DNA from 4 places in the Erwinia sp. INIA01 genome. Region 1 is predicted to be linked to each of the others. Evidence: predicted binding sites of a transcription regulator. Region 1 holds the regulator's gene; each other region holds the start of a gene.

Region 1 (5,714 bases):
CCCCATCAGCGGTGCCAGCGCCGGTGAAAGCGCAACCAGCGGCATAATGGTGGCGAATACGCGTTTTGCCTGCTCGGCGCTGTAGCGATCGACAACCAGGGCCTGCCAGCTTACGGCGGCGGCACACACACCCACAGCCTGCATGAAACGGAAAAACAGCAGCCATGGGGCGGAATGCACCCACATCATGGCAGCACAGCCGATGGCGAACATTCCCAGCCCCACCAGCAGCACGGGCTTGCGGCCAAGGCGGTCGGACAGTGATCCCCAAATCAGCTGTGCGCAGGCAAAGCCGGCAAGGAAGATGCTCAGGCTGGCGCTGATAACGCCAGAACCGGTGGCAAGATCCTGCTGCATCTCACCAAAAGCGGGCAGGTACATATCGGTAGCAAGGAAACCCAGCATGCTCAGCATGGCCAGATAAACGATAAAGAATTTTGAAGGCATATTTTACTCGTACAGGGCAGTTTTTTATCGCAGGGAGTGTAAAGGGATGCACTTACGCTTGTGAAACGCTAATATTCGTCAGTTCCGTTGAAAAAATTTGCAGGCAAAGCGATGTGGTCAGAACATTCTCTGGAAGTGATTGAAGCCGTTGCCAGAACCGGCAGTTTTACCGCCGCAGCGGCTGAGCTTCACCGCGTGCCTTCTGCGGTGAGCTATACCGTACGCCAGCTGGAGCAGTGGCTGGCCGTCAGCCTGTTTGAGCGCCGCCATCGCGATGTGGTACTGACAGAAGCGGGACGGGTGTTCAGCGAAGAAGGGCGTTTTGTTATCAAAAAAATGCTTGCCACACGACGCCGCTGTCAGCAGGTGGCTAACGGCTGGCGCGGTCAGATTAATATCGCCGTTGACCGCATCGTCAGGCCGCAGCGTACCCGTCAGCTTATCGTCGATTTCTACCGTCACTTCCCCGATATGGAACTGCATATCTTCCCCGAAGTGTTTAACGGCGTATGGGATGCGCTGGCGGATGGCCGCGTTGATGCGGCTATCGGGGCTACGCAGGCGGTGCCGGTGGGCGGGCGCTTCGCCTTTCGCGATATGGGCAGCCTTAACTGGCGCTGTGTCGTGCAGGCGGATCATCCCTTATTGCAACAGACGGGACCGCTTAGCGACGATCTGCTGCGGGAATGGCCATCTCTGACGCTGGAGGACACCTCGCGCGCGTTGCCGAAGCGTAACACCTGGACGCTGGATAATCAGCGGCGGCTGGTGGTCCCGGACTGGGACAGCGCGTTAGACTGCCTGCGCGCCGGACTGTGCGTCGGCATGATCCCGGGGCACTTTGCCCAGGGTTGGATTGCTGAAGGGGGAATTGCGGAACTGACGCTGGCAAACCCGTTCCCGATCAGCCCATGCTGCTTGAGTTGGTCGGAACAGAGTGCATCACCGGCGCTGCGCTGGCTGCTGGATTATGTTGGCGACAGCGATACGCTGAATGCTGAATGGCTGAGTGAACCGTCCGCCTGAGCGAACGGTAAACGAGCAAGGGATTAGCGGCGATAGTCGCGGAACGGACCATCGGCCACGGAGCGGCGTTCAATCAGTGACGGATGAACTTCAATGGTCTGCGGTTCTTCACGCTTGCTGGTGATGCGATCGAGCAGCATATCGAACGCGGTTTCTCCCAGCCGCTCTTTCGGCTGGTGCACCGTGGTCAGCGCCGGTGTGAAATAGCGTGCGTTGCGCACGTTATCATAGCCGATCACTGAAATATCCTGTGGAACGCGCAGGCCCATCTCGTCCGCGGCGCAAATTGCACCCATCGCCATGACGTCGCCGCCGCAGAAGATGGCGGTCGGGCGCTGTTTCTGCCCCAGAATCTGCTGCATGGCCCGATAGCCGGATTCAGGTTCAAAGTCGCCCTGAACCAGCCACTCTTCACGCAGTGTAATCCCGGCTTCGTTCAGCGCCTTGAGGAACCCCGCATGGCGACCGCCGCCGGTGTTACGCTCCAGCTGTCCCGGGATGGCACCGATATCACGATGCCCACGCTCAATCAGATAACGCCCGGCCAGATAGCCGCCTTCAAAGGCGTTATCCAGCACGGTATCGGTGAAATCTCCGCGCGATTCACCCCAGTCCATGACCACCATCGGGATATTGCGGTGGTCTTCCAGCATCGAGATTAATGAATCCGGGTACTCAGAGCACATCACCAGCAGCCCGTCGACGCGCTTCTGCGCCATCATCGACAGATAAGCCTGCTGTTTGTTCAGGTCGTTATGTGCATTCCCAAGGATCAGGGTATAGCCTTTGGCAAAGCAGCGGTTTTCCACGGCTTCAATAATTTCGGCAAAATAGGGCGCTTCGCTGGAGGTGGCGAGCAGGCCGATGGTTTTGGTGTGGTTGACCTTCAGACTGCGTGCCACGGCGCTGGGGGAATAGTGCAATTCCTTAATTGCTGCCCACACCGCTTCACGGGTCTCTTCGGCTACAAAGCGCGTTTTATTAATTACGTGGGAAACCGTGGTTGTAGACACCCCGGCTCGCTTTGCCACATCCTTAATTGTTGCCATTAAACTTATGCTCCTGGTGTTATCGTAACTATTTGATAACAGGTTGGTTAAACGTTTGCCTGGGTGCAGCCTTTTCCCACCAGACCAAAGTGGTTTGGATGCTGTCGCAACGGGTCGGAAAGGGGAAAAAATCGTCCGTAGAGTGACTGCAGAGCTGGCAAAAACCGTTATCCGCTACTGTTGCGCAACGGAAAAGAGGAATTCTAACAAGGCTGCGCAGAGAAAACGAGATTTTTACGGGGAACTGTGGGAAAATCTTTGTGCATACATTTTGCAGGGTTATTAAGGAGAGACGATGAGTACCGATCTGAAATTCTCACTGCTGACCACGGTGGGTGCGCTACTGATGATTATTGCATTTAGCTTTACGGCTATTCTGCACTAAAAAAATCGGGAGGAGCATGGCTCCTCCCGATTAGCAATTCAGCAATCGCTTACCGCGTTGCGCAATCAGCGAATTGTTTTTGGCGTCATCATTCGACGGGCACCAATATAGTGCTCCTGCCAGTAATCATCGCCCAGCGCGCTTACCTGAATGTCTTTGCCGGTTCTCGGTGACTGAATGAATTTTCCACCACCAAGATATACGCCAACGTGATCGGCGGTACCGCGTCCGTTGATGCGGAAGAACACCAGGTCGCCTTTCTCCAGTTTATCGCGTTTGATCGGCGCAGCATCGCGCAGGTGATACATCTCATTTGCCGTACGCGGGATCTTAAACTTCACCAGGTCCTTATAGGCATACCACACCAGTCCGCTACAGTCGAAACCGGTTGACGGTGATGCGCCTCCCCACTGGTAGGGTTTACCCAACTGGCCCATCAGTTTGTTCATCGCCGTTTCACGCGCTTTCTGATAGCGCGCGCGGTGCGCTTTGCTCAACTTCAGCGGTGATTCAGGGGATTCAGCCTCATCGCGCTCGATAGCACGCAGCGGGCCTTTCTTGCCTTTTTTGGTCTGTAAAGAGGCGAGACGCTCGCGGCCGTAGCGTTTTTTCTCCATCTTACCGATGTGGGTGGTTTTTACTTCGCGTGAGGCCGTCGCTTCCTGGCTCTTTTTCAGCTTTGCCTTCTGGGTAGCAGAAACTTTGGTTTTCTTAAGCGCAGGCTCTTTGGTTTTTTTAATGAGGGGTTCTTTGACTTTTTTCGTGGCAGCCGCTTTAACCGGCCGACGCTTGCGGCGTTCATCCTCACGCGCAGAGTTGTGGTCAACTTTATGCTGATTTGCGTTAACGGGAGCATGAGGCGATGCATGCGCCATATTAAAGAACAGCTGGGCAAAGGCCAGCATGCTAAGCGTGATGATTAAACGCAACGTTCCCATTAACAGTTAAACTCAGTGTAATGACTGCATGGCAATCGAAAAAGAATTCTGCAATTTGCAGGGGTTAGGGCAATTCTAATCTAACTTCTTAACAAAAGGTAAGGTGTTTTTTGTTTCAATAAGACAGATTAAGTAAATGGTGAATTATTGAACGCAATCAGCTGCTTAACTCAACAAAAAAAAGTAATCCAACATCGAGAAACGCTGCAACGATGATAGGAAAATGTTATTTTGTTTTCATAATTTTGCATTTTGTTGCGTTCTGTTCATCAGGGCTGCATAAAATGTCGTTTTCAACGGCGGAGCAGAATCGCTACAATAACTAAACACGAAGTATCGTACTGAGGAAGTCATTTATGAGTACTGTTGAAAAAATTCAGCGCCAGATCGCAGAAAACCCAATCCTGCTGTATATGAAAGGTTCTCCAAAGCTGCCAAGCTGCGGATTCTCCGCACAGGCCGTTCAGGCTCTTTCTGCCTGCGGCGAACGTTTTGCCTACGTTGATATCCTGCAGAACCCGGATATTCGTGCTGAACTGCCGCGTTACGCTAACTGGCCAACCTTCCCACAGCTGTGGGTTGACGGCGAGCTGGTCGGTGGCTGCGATATCATTATCGAAATGTTCCAGCGCGGTGAACTGCAGCAGCTGATCAAAGAGACTGCGCAGAAGTACCCAGCCCCCGCTGCTGAATAAGCCGGTGGCAATAAAAAAACCCTGCTAAGCAGGGTTTTTTTTCGTCTTTATATTGTCAGCGCGGTGGTTAATGCACGCCGCAGAGTTAATACGGCTCAGGACTCCGCTTCCGGCACGGCCAGTGGCCAGCCGCCCAGACGCTTCCAGCGGTTGACCAGCTCACAGAATAAATCTGCCGTCTGTGTAGTGTCGTACAGCGCGGAGTGCGCCTGGCTACTGTCAAAGGTGATTCCGGCCGCGATGCAGGCTTTAGCCAGTACGGTCTGCCCAACAACCAGTCCACTGAGCGCGGCGGTATCAAAGGTCACAAAGGGATGGAAGGGATTGCGCTTCAGGCTGGCACGTTCCGCCGCCGCATTCATAAAGTTCAGATCGAATGTGGCGTTGTGCGCCACCATAATCGCTCTGCTGCAGCCGGTATCCTTAATCCCTTTACGAACCAGCTTAAAGATGGCGTGCAGCGCTTCATATTCGCTGACGGCACCGCGCAGGGGGTTGCTGGGATCGATGCCGTTAAAGGCCAGCGCTTCCGGCTGTAAAACTGAACCGACAAAAGGCTCTACGTGAAAATGCAGGGTTTCATCTTTCTCCAGCCAGCCATCTTCATTCATTTTTAAGGTGACGGCGGCGATTTCCAGCAGTGCGTTCGTTTTGGCATCAAATCCCGCAGTTTCCACATCGATCACTACCGGATAGAAACCGCGAAAGCGGCTGCTCAGAGTATTCAGTTCATTTAATTCAGACATCAGCTTCTCATTGGCGCAAAAAGGCAGGGCGTATTATGGCAAACTTTGCTACGTGATGCAGCAGGCAGGTGAGAAGGAGGGCCCGCAGGCCCTCAGAGGAACTTAATTGCCCAGGCCGTGACCGGCGTGTTTATTCTCAATCAGTTCAATCTTGTAGCCATCCGGATCTTCAACAAAGGCGATGATCGTGGTGCCGCCTTTAACCGGGCCGGCTTCGCGGGTGACGTTACCGCCGTCGTTGCGAATGCGATCGCAGGTTGCGGCAACATCATCCACGCCCAGCGCGATATGGCCATAGGCGTTACCGAGATCGTAGCTGTCCACGCCCCAGTTGTAGGTCAGTTCGATAACGGCACCTTCGCTCTCTTCGGTGTAGCCAACGAAGGCGAGGGTGTACTTATATTCGGTATTTTCACTGGTACGCAGCA
Region 2 (5,714 bases), on a different contig from region 1:
CGTCTTATTATAGGATTCGTGATGTTTGTCCACGCAATTGTTTTGCAGATTTCATGCCACATTTTGTGGCAATCTCCGCTTTTTTCAGCGCGTAAAGCAAGGCAGCGTAAATGCCCGGTTTGCTGGGGAATATATAGCAGGTTTGAAGGGACTTAGCGGCAACAATGTTTCACAATGGTGCAACATCTGCACGAAATGCGATTCAGCACCAACATTTGAACCATGCTGGTGCAATGCACCATCCGCTATGCACCCTGCCAGCGCGTGAACAAATCGTTGTCGAGGGTGATATCGAACTGGTCCAGCACGCGGTTCACCGTCTGGTCGACAATCTGCATCACATTTTCCGGGCGGTGATAAAACGCCGGCACCGGCGGCATAATAATCGCCCCCAGCTCCGCTGCGGTGGTCATCATCCGCAGATGGCCCAGGTGCAGCGGCGTTTCGCGCACGCAGAGCACCAGTCGGCGGCGCTCTTTCAGCACCACATCCGCCGCGCGGGTCAGCAGGCCGTCGCTGTAGCTGTGCACAATACCGGACAGGGTTTTCATTGAGCACGGCAGGATCGCCATGCCGTCGGTTTTGAACGATCCGGAAGAGATGCTGGCGGCAATATCGCGCACATCGTGAACCACGTCGGCCAGCGCCTGCACTTCACGCAGCGTATAGTCACTCTCCAGCGCCAGAGTTTGCCGCGCCGCCTGACTCATTATCAGGTGTGTCTCCACGTCGCTGACCTGCTGTAACACCTGCAGCGTGCGAATACCATAGATCACACCACTGGCACCGGAGATGCCGATAATCAGTCTTTTCATACCAAATCCTTAAAAAAAAACGGGCCGGAATTGCTTCCGGCCCATCTTACCTGCTTACACCGCGAAGCGCTTAGCCTTCGTTATGAATTTCCAGGTTTTCGACTTCGTTCTGACGCGCCATCGCTTTGGCATCGTCATTACGCAGCGACTGCAGATACTCAAGGTACTGCTGGTCGACGTCTTTGGTGACGTAAATACCGTTGAACACCGAACATTCGAACTGGGCGATATCCGGGTTCTCTTCCTTCACCGCTTCGATCAGATCGTCAAGGTCCTGGAAAATCAGCGCATCGGCACCGATCAGCTGGCGAATCTCTTCCACTTCGCGGCCGTGAGCAATCAGCTCGGTAGCGCTTGGCATATCAATGCCGTAGACGTTCGGGAAACGAATTTCCGGAGCCGCCGACGCCAGGTACACTTTTTTCGCACCGGCTTCACGGGCCATTTCGATAATCTGCTCGGAGGTCGTACCGCGCACGATAGAATCATCCACCAGCAGCACGTTCTTACCGCGGAATTCCGCACGGTTAGCATTCAGCTTACGGCGAACCGCACTGCGGCGCAGCTGCTGTCCCGGCATGATAAAGGTACGGCCAACGTAACGGTTTTTCACAAAACCCTGACGGTATGGCTTATCAAGAATGCGTGCCATCTCCAGAGCGATATCGCAGGAGGTTTCAGGGATTGGGATCACCACGTCGATGTCCAGATCTTCCCATTCGCGGGCGATTTTCTCACCCAGCTTGGTGCCCATACGCACACGTGCGCTGTACACCGAAATCTTGTCGAGGAAGGAGTCCGGGCGCGCGAAGTAAACGTACTCGAACAGGCACGGGTTAACCTTTGGATTCTCAGCGCACTGGCGGGTAAACAGCTGACCTTTTTCAGTCACGTAAACCGCTTCGCCTGGGGCAACATCGCGCAGGAACTCAAAGCCCAGCGTATCCAGCGCCACGCTTTCAGAGGCCACCATATACTCGGTACGGCCATCAACCAGCGCGCGCTTGCCGATCACTAACGGACGAATGCCGTTCGGATCGCGGAAAGCAACCAGACCGTGACCGATAATCATCGCTACGCAGGCATAGGCACCGCGCACGCGCTGATGCACAGCGGCAACGGCGGAAAAGATATTTTCGGCTTCCAGCGGGTCCTGTTGGAAACGATCCACTTCCTGCGCAAAGATGTTCAGCAGGATTTCAGAATCCGACGTGGTATTAACATGACGGCGACCGGTTTCAAACAGTTCTTTACGCAGCTCGTGCGCATTGGTCAGGTTGCCGTTATGGGCCAGTGTAATCCCGTAAGGAGAGTTCACATAGAAGGGCTGGGCTTCAGAAGCGCTGGAGCTTCCTGCGGTTGGGTAACGCACGTGGCCGATACCCATATTACCCTGCATACGTTGCATGTGGCGGGCTTCAAATACATCGCTGACCAGACCGTTTGCTTTACGCAGGCGGAAGCAATTTAATGCATCGATGGTAACGATGCCTGCGGCATCCTGCCCACGGTGCTGAAGCACCGTTAACGCGTCATAAATCGACTGGTTGACCGGCATAAAACCGGCGATCCCGACAATACCGCACATATTGACATTTCCTCATAGCCGCAACCCCGGTGCGATTACCGGGGCAAAAAACTCGACGTACTCTTCAGGTAGTCAAAGAACCACCCGATAATGTAACTGAACTGAGGGATTAACTTCGACTGCTGCCAGTCGAGGCTTTTGGAAAAGCCGGTGAATGTATCGAGGAAAAACAGCATAGCGGCCACAATCAGTACGCCACGCAGTGCCCCAAAACAGACGCCCAGTACTCTGTCGGTACCCGACAGGCCGGTTTTCTCAACCAGCGAACCAATTACATAGTTAACGATTGCGCCAACGATTAGCGTGGCAACAAATAACACTGCAATGGCGATTCCATTCCGAATCAGCTCGTCTTCAAATCCTGTGAACCAGACGGCAAGGTAGGAGAAGTAATGACTGGCGACAAAGAATGCGCATCCCCAGGTGACGAGAGAAAGTGCTTCCCGAATAAACCCACGGATCAGGCTAACCAGAGCCGAAAAAGCTATAACCGCAATAATGACGTTATCTATCCAGACCATGAACTCTTCCAGTGACAGTAATCGTGAAAACGCCCCTGCATCCAGTTCGGGGCGAATTCTAACAGAAAAAGAAAACGTTTGCGTAGGGTTTTCCTGCGTCGTTTTAAATAAACGAAAACGCTGAAAAAACCGTCGGGTGGGCGACATTCCTGCCGCTCACCACGCCAGAATGCAATTCGTTGATTTGCTTTATATCATGTTGCCTTCGGCCAGACACAGCCCGGTGCCACACCGCGCTTCAACGGGTGGCACCTGTTACAGCTATTGTTGTTTCCGCTCAATCCGCAGGGGCGACTAGCGTGCACCCCAGGGCTTGACGACGCCACCAAGGCCGGAAATGCCCTGTAGCTCACCGACTGCCGCCTGCATTTTGGCTTTCGATGCATCCGGACCGACGTAGATACGGGTGATCTGTCCGGCAACCGGCGTTGCTGGCACGGTGAAAGCACGATAGCCCGAAAGCCGCAGCTGCGCGACGATTTCGTTAACCTTGGCCGCATTTTTCAGCGCACCCAGCTGGACCACATACGCCTGGCCGGTCGGTGCGGCTTCAGCGGCAGCCGGTTTCTCAGCAGGCGTTTCCACCTTAGGCTGAGTCTGCTGCTGCTGCTGAACAGGAGGCTTCTCAATCGGCTTCGGCTTATCGACCGGTTTTTCCACCGGTTTCGGTTTCTCTACCGGCTTCGGCTTTTCAACCACTTTCGGCGGCTGCTGTACCGGTTGCTGGACCGGCTGTTGCTGCACCGGCGGCGGCGAAACCAGCGTGGGCTGATTGTTCGACTTCGGCGCGGTCGATCCGCTGTCGGCCTGCGAGGAATTTTCCCCGTCGGCACGGCTGATGGCTTCGCTTGCCCCTTCCGGCGGCTGCGCCGGCAGCGACTGCGTTACCGGCGGTGCCAGTTCGGTCTCCTGCTGGTCGCCTGGTTTCGGCACCAGCGGAATGGCCGCGAACTCTTCCTTATAGTGTTTCTTTTTACCATCCAGCAGGCCAGGCAGCACGATCACGCCCAGCGCAACAATAATAACGGTGCCGACTAAACGGTTTTGAAACTTACTTGCCACTGCCGTTCTCCGCTGTCATCGTTTCCATTACGTGTGCGACGGTGTGGAATGACCCACACACCAGCACAATGTCCTGTTCCGCCGCCTGCTGCATCGCCTGATGCCAGGCATCGGCCACGGAGCCAAACGCCTGCGCCCCGCTAAGATGGGCAATCAGCTGCTCGGCAGAAGCACCGCGCGGGCCTTCCAGCGGTGCGCAATACCAGTAATCCACCTGCGGACTGAGGCAGGCCAGGGTCCCGGCGATATCTTTGTCGTGCAGCATCCCCACTACCGCGTGAACTTTACCGCGCTGCGGCAGTTCCGCCAGCCGACCGGCAAGATACGCGGCCGCGTGCGGGTTATGCGCCACGTCCAGAATCACCTGCGGTGAATGCGCCACGGTCTGGAAGCGGCCGGGCAGGATTGCCTGATGCAGACTGGCACGAATAGTGGCCTCATCAATCGACAGACCCGACGCCCGCAGTGCAGCCAGCGCGGTGGCGGCATTCGGCAGCGGCACCTGCGGCAGCGGCAGGTTTTCAATACTGCCGCTGGCATCGCGGAACGACCAGCCGCCGTCGGTCAGGCTGTAAGACCAGTCGCGATCGCGCTGCTGCAGCTGCGCGCCAACCTCTCGCGCCACGTCGGCAATGGTTGACGGCATATCAGGTTCCCCGACGATGGCCGGTTTCCCCTGGCGAAACACTCCGGCCTTTTCACGGCCGATGCTTTCGCGGTCCGGGCCAAGCCAGTCAACGTGGTCCAGCGCAATGCTGGTGATCGCCGCAACGTCCGCATCAACGATATTGGTCGCATCCAGCCGCCCACCCAAACCGACTTCGAGAATGACCACGTCCAGCTGCGCCTGCTTAAACAGCCACAGCGCCGACAGCGTGCCGTATTCGAAATAGGTCAGCGAGGTCTCTCCGCGCCCGGCTTCAATGGCCGCAAACGACGCGGTATGCGCCGACTCGGCCAGCTCTTCGCCCTGAATGCGTACACGTTCAGTGTAGCGGATTAAATGTGGAGAGCTGTACACGCCCACGCGATAACCGGCAGCCATCAGTACGGTTTCCAGCGTGCGGCAGGTGGTGCCCTTGCCGTTCGTACCGGCAACGGTAAAGACCTTCGGAGCGGGTGTTAACAGATCGAGTGAGGTGGCAACCCGGCGGATACGATCCAGCCCGAGTTCAATAGCCTGAGAGTGTAAATGCTCAAGATAATAAAGCCACGTGGCAAGAGGCGACGTGGCTTGAGGAAGATTATCCATGTGTCCCGTTCACAAAGTTACGGTTCATTGGTGAAAGAGGCCCGAAGACCTCTTTCTCATCATCGGTCAGGCCTCTTGGCTCTGTGGGCCGGTCGCTTCGGCCTCTTTGACTTCTTCTTCCTGCGGGGCAGGCAGATTCATCATTTTAGCCAGCAGGCTGGCCAGTTTGAAGCGCATAACCGGGCGGCGAACGATCATATCAATCGCGCCTTTTTCAATCAGGAACTCACTGCGCTGGAAGCCCGGTGGCAGTTTCTCACGTACCGTTTGCTCAATAACGCGTGGACCCGCAAAGCCGATCAGCGCTTTTGGTTCAGCAATATTCAGATCGCCCAGCATCGCGAAGCTGGCGGAGACGCCACCCATGGTTGGGTCGGTCAGCACGGAGATATAGGGCAGACCGCGCTCCTGCATCTTAGCCAGTGCAGCACTGGTTTTCGCCATCTGCATCAGCGACATCAGCGCTTCCTGCATAC
Region 3 (5,714 bases), on a different contig from region 1:
GAGCGTAGGGACGCGCGAATCGAGGCCACACGGACGTGTTCACGCCGAGTCCGCGAAACTGACCGACACCGATATGCCCGACGACGATCTTCCCGCGACAAAAACCCGACACCGATTAGCCGGATTCAGGGGTAACAGCCATAAAAAAACGGACCTCAAAAGGTCCGTTTTTTCCAACCAGTAAAGCTCAGCAAAAAGCGATCAGCCCAGCTTCTCAACCGCCCAGGCAATCCCGCTGGCGTACTCTTCCGACAGCATCGGCACCAGCGCATTCAGCGCGTCGCTCAATGCTGCGGTGCTAACGTCAGAAAGATTCAGGTGCCCGACCTTACGGCCCGGACGCACTTCTTTATCGTACCAGTGCAGATGCACCAGCGGCTGCTGCAGCCAGTCAAGATTCACGTCAGTACCGATCAGATTCACCATCACCGCCGGGCTGCTCACCACCGGCTTCGGCAGAGGCAGATCGAGGATCGCCCGCAGATGCAGCTCGAACTGGCTAATCGATGCGCCATTCTGCGTCCAGTGGCCGCTGTTGTGCACGCGCGGGGCCAGCTCGTTAATCAGCAGACCTTCCGGCACCACGAAGCACTCCATCGCCATCACGCCGACGTAGTTCAGCTCGTTCATGATGGCTGACAGCATCTGCTCGGCCTGCTGCTGATGGGCAGCATTCACCACCGGCAGCATGACGCTGGTACGCAGAATACCGTCCTGATGCAGGTTATGAGTCAGCGGGTAGAATACCGTGCGGCCATCGTGCCCGCGCGCGCCTACCAGCGACACTTCGCCGGAGAAGTTAATGCCGCGCTCAACGATGCACTCGCCGTAGCACTCTTCCGGTAATGAATTGGTTTCATTCGCGCGCAGGCGCCACTGTCCGCGTCCGTCGTAGCCACCGGTACGGCGTTTGACGATTGCCAGTTCACCGAGGGTGGTAAACACCTGCGGCCACTGGTCGGCGGAGGAAAGCAGCTGCCACGGCGCGGTGGCCAGACCCAGCCGGTCAAGCAGCTGTTTTTGTGTCAGACGGTCGGCAAGCTGGGGGAAAATATCGCGGTTAACGAAGGCGTTATGACCTGCCAGTTCGCGAGTCAGCGCGGTTTCCGGCCAGCGTTCAATTTCAGCGGTAATTACGCTGGCTGCAATCGGCAGCGCTTCCGGTTCCGCATCCAGACCGACCGGATAAACGGCGATCCCCAGCGGTTCCCCCGCCTGGCGCAGCATGCGGCCAAGCTGTCCGTTACCTAATACGCAAACCGGTTTCATGCCTCACCCCGTGGGTCCGGGTTGTTCAGCACTTCATCGGTCTGGGACTGACGCCATGCCGCCAGACGTGTTGCCAGCTCGGCATCGTGCAGGGCAACGATTTGCGCCGCCAGCAAGGCTGCATTGGCCGCACCGGCTTTACCAATCGCCAGCGTGCCAACCGGAATGCCGCGTGGCATCTGCACGATGGAATAAAGGCTGTCGACGCCGCTCAGTGCCGCGCTCTGTACCGGCACGCCCAGCACCGGAACCAGCGTTTTGGCTGCCAGCATACCCGGCAGGTGAGCCGCGCCGCCTGCGCCTGCAATAATCACCTGATAGCCGTTATCCGCAGCCTGTTCGGCAAAGCTAAACAGCTTGTCCGGGGTACGGTGGGCAGAAACCACTTCACAGTGGAAGGGAACGTCCAGGCTGGTGAGGATTTCCGCTGCAAACTGCATGGTTGCCCAGTCACTTTTGGAACCCATAACAATAGCAATGCGGGCCGGTGCGGCGTTAGATGACATGCGGGGCTGACTCCTGTGATTGTAAAACGTCACCGTAGTAACCCTGGGGCTACCCGATGGGAAGGGCTGAGAGAATAGCATGAGTCAGCGGCAAGGAAAACGGTTGCGTAGCGGATTATCACGCCATCTCAGGGCAAAATTTTGATTCAGAACGGGAAGGAAATCAGCGCCGTCTCTTCTGCACTGACTCGGATCATCGATCCCTGCTCGTGCCAGGCACCCAGAACAATTCTTTCGGCCGGGTGACCGTCAACCATCAGCTGATGTACCGCCGGGCGATGGGTGTGGCCGTGGATCAGGATTGGCGCATGATGGCGATGCATTACTGCCACAACGGCCTGCTGATTCACGTCCATAATCGCCATGTCTTTGCTGCTGTTCGCCTCTTTACTTCCGGCGCGCATTTTCACCGCAATACGCTGGCGAATAAACAGCGGCAGGGCGAGGAACAGTTTTTGCAGCCAGGGCTGATGCACTTTGGCACGGAAACGCAGATAGCCGACATCGTCGGTACAGAGCGTATCGCCGTGCATAATCAGCACGCGCTTACCGTAAAGATCCAGCAGTTGCTCTTCCGGCAGCAGAGTCATGCCTGCCGCGCGGGCAAAGCGTTTGCCGACCAGGAAATCGCGGTTGCCGTGAATAAAGAAGCAGGGGATGTTGAGCTGGCTCAGAGCCTGAGCGACTTCGGCGTGTAGTGGATTCGGATCGTCGTCGCCGATCCAGGCCTCAAACAGATCGCCAAGAATATAGAGGGCGTCAGCATGCTGCGCTTCCCGGCGTAAAAAATGAAGAAAACCGGCAGTAATTGCCGGTTCCTCAACACACAGATGAATATCTGCGATAAACAGCGTGTGCGACATTATTACTCGCTGACGGTAACTTTCTGGATAATCACGTCGTCTTTTGGCACGTCCTGGTGCATACCGCTGCGGCCGGTAGAAACGGCTTTGATTTTCTCAACCACGTCCATACCTTCAACCACTTCAGCGAACACGCAGTAACCCCAGCCCTGCAGGCTTTCGTCACGGAAGTTCAGGAAGTCGTTGTCGGCAACGTTGATAAAGAACTGTGCGGTAGCAGAGTGAGGAGCCTGAGTACGCGCCATCGCCAGGGTGCCTTTGGTGTTCTTCAGACCGTTGTTCGCTTCGTTGCGGATCTCGTCTTTGGTGTTTTTCTGCTTCATGCCAGGTTCGAAACCGCCGCCCTGAATCATGAAACCGTTAATTACGCGGTGAAAAATGGTGTTGTCGTAGAAGCCTTCACGGCAGTACTCCAGGAAGTTTTTTACGGTTGCCGGCGCTTTGTCATCAAAGGTTTTGATTACGATATCGCCGTGGTTAGTCTGGAAAGTGACCATATTTTCATCCTGTCAGGGTTAGAGTATTAAGAATGCGCGCCGGTGGAATGGACAAATGTCCGCTCCGTGCGGCAGACGGGTCTTATATCACAAAATGTGATGGCGAGTCAGCCCTGCTGCATAACAACATCCGCGCTATAGCGATACCTGGCGTAGCGCTGGCATGAAAAATGCGTCAGAATACGGGATTATCATTTTTATCATTAACCCCGCACACGCCTAAAACGGAATGTCTCAATGCTAAAGATTTTCAACACCCTGAGTCGTCAAAAAGAGGAATTTAAACCTATCCATGCCGGTCAAGTTGGCATGTACGTGTGCGGCATTACCGTTTATGACCTCTGTCACATTGGACACGGCAGGACCTTTGTGGCGTTTGACGTAGTGGCTCGCTATCTGCGTTACCTCGGCTATTCACTGAAGTACGTGCGTAACATCACCGATATTGATGACAAAATCATCAAGCGTGCCAACGAGAATGGCGAAACGATCGGTGAATTGACCGACCGCATGATTGCCGAAATGCACACCGATTTTGCCGCGCTGAACATTCTGCCGCCGGACCAGGAGCCGCGTGCGACCCGCCATATTGATGAAATCATCGAACTGGTGAGCACGCTGATCGCCCGTGAGCACGCCTATGTCGCCAGCAACGGCGACGTGATGTTCTCCGTAGACAGCGACCCGACCTACGGTTCGCTGTCGCGTCAGGATCTGGAACAGCTGCAGGCCGGTGCGCGCGTGGAAGTGGCTGATGTAAAACGCAACCCGATGGACTTCGTGCTGTGGAAAATGTCCAAGTCCGATGAGCCGGGCTGGGCATCGCCGTGGGGCAACGGTCGTCCGGGCTGGCACATTGAGTGCTCGGCGATGAACTGCAAACAGCTTGGCCACCACTTTGACATTCACGGCGGTGGTTCCGATCTGATGTTCCCACACCATGAAAACGAAATTGCTCAGTCCACCTGCGCCCACGATGGCCCGTATGTGAACTACTGGATGCACTCCGGCATGGTGATGGTTGACCGCGAGAAGATGTCAAAATCGCTGAACAACTTCTTTACCGTGCGCGACGTGCTGGCGCACTACGACGCGGAAACCGTGCGCTACTTCCTGATGTCCGGCCACTATCGCAGCCAGCTGAACTACGGCGAAGATAACCTGAACCAGGCGCGCGCTGCGCTGGAACGCCTCTACACCTCGCTGCGTAATACCGATGCGTCGGCAGCGCCTGCCGGTGGCGAAGCGTTTGAAGCCCGCTTCCGCGAGGCGATGGATGACGACTTCAACACGCCGGAAGCCTACTCGGCGCTGTTCGACCTGGCGCGTGAGGTTAACCGCCTGAAGTCAGAAGATAAAACCGCTGCCGATGCGCTGGCTGCCCGTCTGCGTCAGCTGGCAGGTGTGCTTGGCCTGCTGGAGCAGGACCCGGAACTGTTCCTGCAAAGCGGGGCGCAGAGCAACGATGATGAAGTGGCGGAGATCGAAGCGCTGATTAAAATGCGCAACGATGCGCGTAAAGAGAAGAACTGGGCGCAGGCCGATGTGGCCCGCGATAAGCTGAATGAGCTGGGCATTATTCTTGAAGATGGCCCTGCCGGTACCAGCTGGCGTCGTAAGTAACTCCTCACTCCGGGCCGGCAATCGCTGGCCCGTTTTACATCCGGGACGCGTTGATATGATCCGTCAGTTTGCCCTCACTAACTACCGCTCCATCCGCCATCTTGAGTTTGAACTCGGCCAGCTGAATGTCATCAGTGGCCCCAACGGCTGCGGCAAATCCAATCTGTATAAAGCGGTGCGTTTGCTGCACGAAGCGGCGTGCGAACGCCTGTCGCTGGGGCTGGCGCAGGACGGTGGCATTCAGAAGGCGATGTGGGCGGGTGGAAAGCGGCCGGGTGAACGCAACAGCGAACTCAAACGCATGGTGCTGGCGGTTGAGATGAACGACTTCGACTACCAGTTGGAAATCGGTTTCCCCGAGCCGCTGATCAGCCTGTTTAACCTCGACCCGCTGGTGAAAAAAGAACAGCTGTGGCTGAGCGGCCAGCGACGCCGCCGATCGGCGCAGCTGCTGGAGCGCAACAACCAGACTGCGTTTTTGCAAAATATCGAGGGTGAAAGAGTGGCTTATCCGGCCTCGCTGCACGCGGAAGAGTCGGTGTTTGCTCAGCTGGCGGAACCGCATCTTTACCCGGAGGTGTCGCAGGTGCGCGAGAGCCTGCGCGGCTGGCGTTTCTACCATGAATTTGCCGTGTGGCCGGGCAGCGCGCTGCGTGCGCCGCAGGTGGGCATTCGCTCACCGGTGCTGGCCCACGACGGCAGCAATCTGGCCGCCGCCTTTGAAACCATTCGCGAGCGCGGCCACAGCGAGCTGCTGTTCTCAATTCTTGAGCGGGCGTTTCCCGACAGCCGTTTTGAAGTGGACGCGCAGGGCGGGCGCTTTCAGCTGTTGATGCATCGCCAGGGTATTCTGCGGCCGCTGGAGCCCGCCGAGCTGTCCGACGGTACGCTGCGCTTTCTCTGCCTGGTGGTGGCGCTGCTCAGCCCGCGTCCGCCCGCATTTATGGCGCTTAACG
Region 4 (5,714 bases), on a different contig from region 1:
AATGCTGCGCCAGCTGGAGGATGAACTCGGCTGTACCCTGTTAATGCGCGAGGGCCGCAAGCTGCACCTGACCGATACCGGCCAGGCGGTCTATCAGCGCGGGCTGACCATTTTGCAGGAGTTCAAGCAGCTGGAAGCGGAAATCAGCGATCTTAACGAGCTGAAAACCGGCGAACTGCGGCTGGGTATTCCGCCGATGGTCGGCATGCAGATCGCCGGGTCGATCTCCGCTTTCCGCCAGCGCTATCCCGGCGTGGAGCTGAAAATTTCCGAATTCGGCGGCCTGACCGTTCAGCAGGCGGTGCTGTCAGGCAGCCTGGATATCGCCATGACCGCCCTGCCGGTAGCCGACGATCTGCCGCTTAACGCACTGCCGCTGATGAGCCATCCGCTGTGCGTGCTGGTGCCGCGTACCGAAGCCTGGCTGCGGCGCACGCACCTCAAACTCAGCGAACTGGCCGGGCAGCCGATTCTCATCTACAACGAAGAGTTCTCCCTTAACCGCCAGCTGATGCGCGCTTTTCAGGCCAGCGGCTTCACGCCGCAGATCGCCGTCCGCAGCGGGCAGTGGGACTTTCTGGCGGCGATGGTACAGGCCGGAATGGGCGTAGCTATCCTGCCCGAGCCGATCTGCCAGCGGCTGGATAAAAGCCAGCTGCTGTGGCTGCCGCTGGAGTCGGACCTGGTGTGGAAGCTGGGGCTGATCTGGCGGGAGGGAAGCTATCTGTCGCGCAGCGCCCAGGCGTGGATTGCCTGCTGCCGCGAGTTCTGGCCGGACAGCACGCCAGGACTGGCGGTTTAACATCATAAAAAAGGGCGGCCATTTCAACGGCCGCCCTGTACAATATTACTCTTCTTTTTCGCTCAGCAGCGTTTCCAGCAGGTCAAGGTCGTGCAGCAGCTTTTGCATCGTTTCGTCGCTGATCTGTTGCGTAGCACGCAGGTGATACAGCTCGCCGCGCTCGGCACGCAGGCCGGTCAGGCGGAAGCGACGTTCCAGATTCTCCGCATACAGCGCGCGCTCCAGATCCTCTTTGCCATCCACCCGGCGGCGCAGATTACCAATCACCCGCGAACTGACCTCTTTCAGCAGCTCAGGGTCGGAAGTCTCTTCGCTATCGGCCAGCAGGCGCTCTTCCATTTTGTACAGGCTTTCAATCGCCGTTCCGGCCATGACCGCTCGTGCCATCTGCACTTCACGGCGGTGACCCGTTTTATCGGTCCCTTCAATCCCACGCAGCAGCAGCGGTAAGATCACCACGCCCACCAGCAGGGAGAAGAGGATCACGCCGGTCGCGAGAAACACCAGCTCATAGCGTGCCGGGAAGTCGTTGCCGTTGCTTAACAGCAGCGGAATCGACAGCACACCAGCGAGGGTAATCGCACCGCGCACGCCAGCGAAGGAGGCGATCAGCAGCTCACGGGTGGTATAGCTGGAAAACTCCATCGGGCGCTTCTTCAGCATATGGCGGCTGATGTAACGCATGCCCCATAGCCAGCCAAAGCGCACCAGCATCAGCGCGGCGTAAATGGTGACAACGGAAGCAAATAGCGCCCACAGTTCCACGTTGGGATCGGCATCGGCCTGCCGCACGGAAATCTCCAGAATGCCCGGCAGCTGCAGGCCCAGCATCAGGAACACCATGCCGTTAAAGACGAATTCCAGCATCTGCCAGGCCCCGTTGGCGCGCAGGCGCATCGCCAGCGGAGCCTGGCGGATAATGCCGGAGCGGGAGATGGTCATCCCGGCGGCGACCGAGGCCAGAATGCCGGAAACGCCAATGTGTTCCGCAATCAGGTAGGAGGCAAACGGCAGCAGCAGCAGCAGCACGGTCTGCGTTGCCGGGTCGTCACCGCTCCAGCGGCTGAACAGGCGCAGGGATTTACCGTACAGCCAGCAGATAGCGATACCCGCCAGCAGGCCGCCAATCGCCACCTTGAGGAATTCCAGCGAGGCGCCGGAAACGGTAAACACCATAGTGCCCATCGCCACCGCGACGGCAAACTTCAGCGATACCAGGCCCGATGCGTCGTTCATCAACGCTTCGCCCTGCAGGATCGCCATAATCTTTTTCGGGATGCGCCCTTCCCCAACGATGCCGGACAGCGCCACGGCATCGGTCGGTGACAGCACCGCCGCCAGGGCAAACGCCGGGATCAGCGGGATGCCCGGAACCAGCCAGTAAATCAGGTAGCCAATCCCCACCACGGTAATCAGTACCAGCACCAGCGCCAGGCCGATAATCTCGCGCCCGTGGTGCAAAAATTCACTGGTGGGGGTTTTCCAGCCGTCGGCAAACAGCAGCGGCGGGATAAACAGCACTAAGAACAGCTCCGGGTCAAAATCGACATGCAAACCAAACGTCGGCCAGGCAAGCAGCGCGCCCACGGCGATTTGAACCAGCGGCAGGGGGATTTGAAATGGGATCATTCGCGCGGCGACGCCCGACAGCGAAACGACCAGCATCAGGATCAGGATGGTAAAGAAGATTTCCATGTTTTCCTTTATTTATCTTCCAGTTGTGTGCAGGTGAACGCCGGCAAGGCAAGAGCCATGCCCTATCCGGCAGCGCCGTAAGACACTGGTTATAGTAAAGCAAATAAATAAACTGATGAAAAACAGGATGTGCGTCGAGGGGAAAATTCAGTGACATCTGAAGGTGGGGCCGAAGATTTCGGCCCCGGAACAGGATTAAATCGCCCAGCCGCCCGCATAGAAGGCAACCAGTATTACCGCGATAACCACGGTGCCGATATTCAGCTTGCGCCATTCACCGGCCACAATGCGGCCAATCACCAGCGAACCGAAACCGATCATAATGCCGGTCACAATGTTGCAGGTCAGCACGATAAATACCGCGGCCAGCAGGCCGGACATCGCATCAACGAAATCATCGAAGTCGATTTTCGACACGTTGCTCAGCATCAACAGGCCAACGTACATCAGCGCAGGTGCGGTCGCATAGCCCGGTACCAGATACGCCAGCGGCGACAGGAACAGGATCAGCAGGAACAGCACGCCAACCACCACCGCCGTCAGGCCGGTTTTACCGCCCGCCGCCGTACCGGCCGCAGACTCGATATACACCGCCGCAGGCGCTGCGCCCACCAGACCGGAGAAGATGCTGCTCACCGAGTCGCTGGTCAGCGCTTTACCGCCGTCGATAATCTGATTGTTTTTATCCAGCAGGTTCGCCTGACCGGCAACGGCGCGAATGGTGCCGGTGGCATCAAATACCGCCGTCATCACCAGCGCCAGCACGCTTGGCAGTACCGCAGGCTGCAACGCACCGAGAATGTCCAGGCTGAACACCAGAGAGTTGCCCTGCGCATCGCTCAGGCTCGGCATGGCAAACAGGCCCTGGTATTTCACTGAAGGATCAAAGATCAGCCCAATCACTGAAATTCCGATAATGGTTAACAGGATGCCACCGGGGACGCGGCGTTTTTCCAGACCAAAAATCACCGCCAACCCCAGCAGCGACATAATTACCGGGAAGGAGACGAAGTGACCCAGCGCTACCGGCAGGCCCGGAGCCGGGTTTTTTACGACCAGGCCAACGCCGTCGGCGGCAATCAGCAGCAGGAACAGACCGATACCTACGCCAGTACCGTGCGCCACGCCCATCGGTAAATTGCGCAGTATCCAGGCGCGAATCCCGGTTGCGGAGATGACGGTAAACAGGATACCCATCAGGAACACCGCGCCCAGCGCAACCGGCACGCTAATCTGCTGACCCAACACCAGACTAAAGGCGGTGAAGGCAGTCAGGGAGATGGCGCAGCCGATAGCCATTGGCAAATTCGCCCACAGTCCCATCAACAATGAGCCAAATCCGGCAACCAGACAGGTGGCAACAAATACCGCCGTCGGTGAGAAACCGGCTTTGCCCAGCATGCCCGGCACCACAATGACCGAATACACCATGGCCAGAAACGTGGTCAGACCGGCCAGAACTTCGGTACGCACGCTGCTACCGCGCGCGGATATTTTGAACCAGGTGTCTAACGTACCACCGGCCGGTTTAGAAGGAGTCGACATAGTAATCCCCTGAAATTTCTTATGAACTATTGCTGCGTGGCACCGTTGAAGCAAATGGACGTAAACGTTTGCGTCTTCGATGCAATATTCACGAGAAAAAGAATAAGGTTTCCTTTTTTCGTGTTTATAACCGCGTAATTTAGATGCTTAATTAAAAGGCAAACGATTATCCAGCGTTTAACGGTCTGTTTTCAACACCTGTTCACGGTTATCTTTATTTATTCCATAATCGGCAACTCGGTGATTCAACGTGAATCCCGGCTTAAAAGAAACTTTATAGAGATACGCGGTACGGCAAAAATAGCGCTTTCTTATGAACAGCTGAGAAAGCGCGAAAAATCCGTCAGGAGAGAGTGATTTCACCGCCCTTTTGCAACGCACGCTGCCAGGCACCGCGATGCTGAATTTTATCCAGCCAGTTTTGAATCCCCGGGCTGTCTGCACGACCACCTCGCGCGGTCAGCGCCAGCAGTGGAAAGCTCATCTGCACGTCGGCAATGCTGAAGCGGCTGCCGGCAAACCACGCATGCTGCGCCAGGTGCTGCTCGATGAACTTCCGATGGGTGGCCAGCTGCTTGTCCAGATACGCTTTCTGCACCCCTTTGCCAAACGCGCTGCCAACCGGCCTGAGCAGCCAGGGCACCGGTGCCTGACCCATCCGGCTGAAAATCAGCTTCATCACCAGCAGCGGCATCAGCGATCCTTCGGCATAGTGCAGCCAATAGCGGGATTGCAGCTGCTCCTCTTCTTCTATTAAAGTCAGCCTTTCTTCGTCGTCATAGCGCGACTCAAGGTACTCCAGAATCGCGCCGGACTCGGCAATCACCCGGTTGCCATCGGTGATAACCGGTGATTTCCCCAGCGGATGGATTTTTTTCAGCGCTTCGGGGGCCAGCATGCTCGGCTCTCGCTGATAGCGCTTGATCTGATAAGGCACGTCCAGCTCTTCCAGCAGCCACAGCACGCGCTGCGAACGGGAGTTGTTCAGATGATGTACGGTGATCATGCTCGCTCCTGTCAACGCCAAATCTGAAGTATAGGTTTGGCTCAGCTGCTTTTCACATCCAGCAGGATCGCCCCGGTCCCCTGTTCGCTCAGTCGGTCATTCGGGTTACGCAGCGGGCAGTCTTCCATGGAGAGGCAACCGCAGCCGATGCAGCCATCCAGATCGTCACGCAGGTGGGTGAGCATTTCGATACGGCTATCCAGCTCGTCGCGCCACTGCTTCGACAGCACCGCCCACTCTCTCGGCGACATGCGTTTACCCGGCGGGAACTGCATTAAGTTGTCGCCAATTGTCGCCAGCGGAATGCCGATACGCTGGGCAATCTTGATAATCGCCACCCGGCGCAGCACGTCTCGCGTATAGCGGCGCTGATTCCCCGCGTTGCGATGGCTGCTGATTAATCCTTTGCTTTCATAGAAATGCAGCGCAGAAACTGCGACACCGCAGCGCTGCGCCACGTCGCCGGGGGTCAGTTCACGCTTGTTGGGGGAGTTGCCGCTTTTTTTCATTTAGCTCTTTACCTCAAGTTAACTTGAGGAATTATACTCAGCCTCCATTGAAAGGGCGAGATGCGTGTTCCATCGTGCCCATCCGTTTCTGATACGTCAGTTGTTATGGCGGCCAGATTTGACGCAGAACCAGGGAGAAAAATGTATGCATGATGAC

What was found. Region 1 encodes PurR, which represses purine synthesis genes. Its sites were predicted from a motif close to CANGCAAACGTTTGCNTG; they were not measured.
Region 2: the regulator PurR is predicted to act here: its motif matches at 2,992-3,009, upstream of cvpA (colicin V production protein).
Region 3: the regulator PurR is predicted to act here: its motif matches at 1,868-1,885, upstream of purE (5-(carboxyamino)imidazole ribonucleotide mutase).
Region 4: the regulator PurR is predicted to act here: its motif matches at 4,100-4,117, upstream of OMR58_RS02670 (NCS2 family permease).

The regions. Positions count from the first base shown of each region.
Region 1 is NZ_JAPDNC010000020.1:35,416-41,129, forward strand. Features, by position in the region: gene punC (purine nucleoside transporter PunC) at 1-447, opposite strand, end outside; gene punR (DNA-binding transcriptional activator PunR) at 559-1,473, shown strand; gene purR (HTH-type transcriptional repressor PurR) at 1,497-2,522, opposite strand; gene cydH (cytochrome bd-I oxidase subunit CydH) at 2,818-2,907, shown strand; gene OMR58_RS24315 (C40 family peptidase) at 2,973-3,836, opposite strand; gene OMR58_RS24320 (Grx4 family monothiol glutaredoxin) at 4,202-4,540, shown strand; gene rnt (ribonuclease T) at 4,636-5,286, opposite strand; gene gloA (lactoylglutathione lyase) at 5,389-5,714, opposite strand, start outside.
Region 2 is NZ_JAPDNC010000003.1:53,438-59,151, reverse strand. Features, by position in the region: gene OMR58_RS05915 (UbiX family flavin prenyltransferase) at 246-815, opposite strand; gene purF (amidophosphoribosyltransferase) at 886-2,403, opposite strand; gene cvpA (colicin V production protein) at 2,439-2,924, opposite strand; gene dedD (cell division protein DedD) at 3,219-3,986, opposite strand; gene folC (bifunctional tetrahydrofolate synthase/dihydrofolate synthase) at 3,976-5,238, opposite strand; gene accD (acetyl-CoA carboxylase, carboxyltransferase subunit beta) at 5,305-5,714, opposite strand, start outside.
Region 3 is NZ_JAPDNC010000009.1:22,866-28,579, reverse strand. Features, by position in the region: gene purK (5-(carboxyamino)imidazole ribonucleotide synthase) at 202-1,269, opposite strand; gene purE (5-(carboxyamino)imidazole ribonucleotide mutase) at 1,266-1,775, opposite strand; gene lpxH (UDP-2,3-diacylglucosamine diphosphatase) at 1,922-2,638, opposite strand; gene ppiB (peptidylprolyl isomerase B) at 2,641-3,135, opposite strand; gene cysS (cysteine--tRNA ligase) at 3,373-4,758, shown strand; gene OMR58_RS16290 (AAA family ATPase) at 4,814-5,714, shown strand, end outside.
Region 4 is NZ_JAPDNC010000002.1:162,242-167,955, reverse strand. Features, by position in the region: gene OMR58_RS02680 (LysR family transcriptional regulator) at 1-802, shown strand, start outside; gene OMR58_RS02675 (Na+/H+ antiporter) at 848-2,497, opposite strand; gene OMR58_RS02670 (NCS2 family permease) at 2,693-4,042, opposite strand; gene OMR58_RS02665 (glutathione S-transferase family protein) at 4,386-5,048, opposite strand; gene soxR (redox-sensitive transcriptional activator SoxR) at 5,090-5,557, opposite strand; gene soxS (superoxide response transcriptional regulator SoxS) at 5,703-5,714, shown strand, end outside.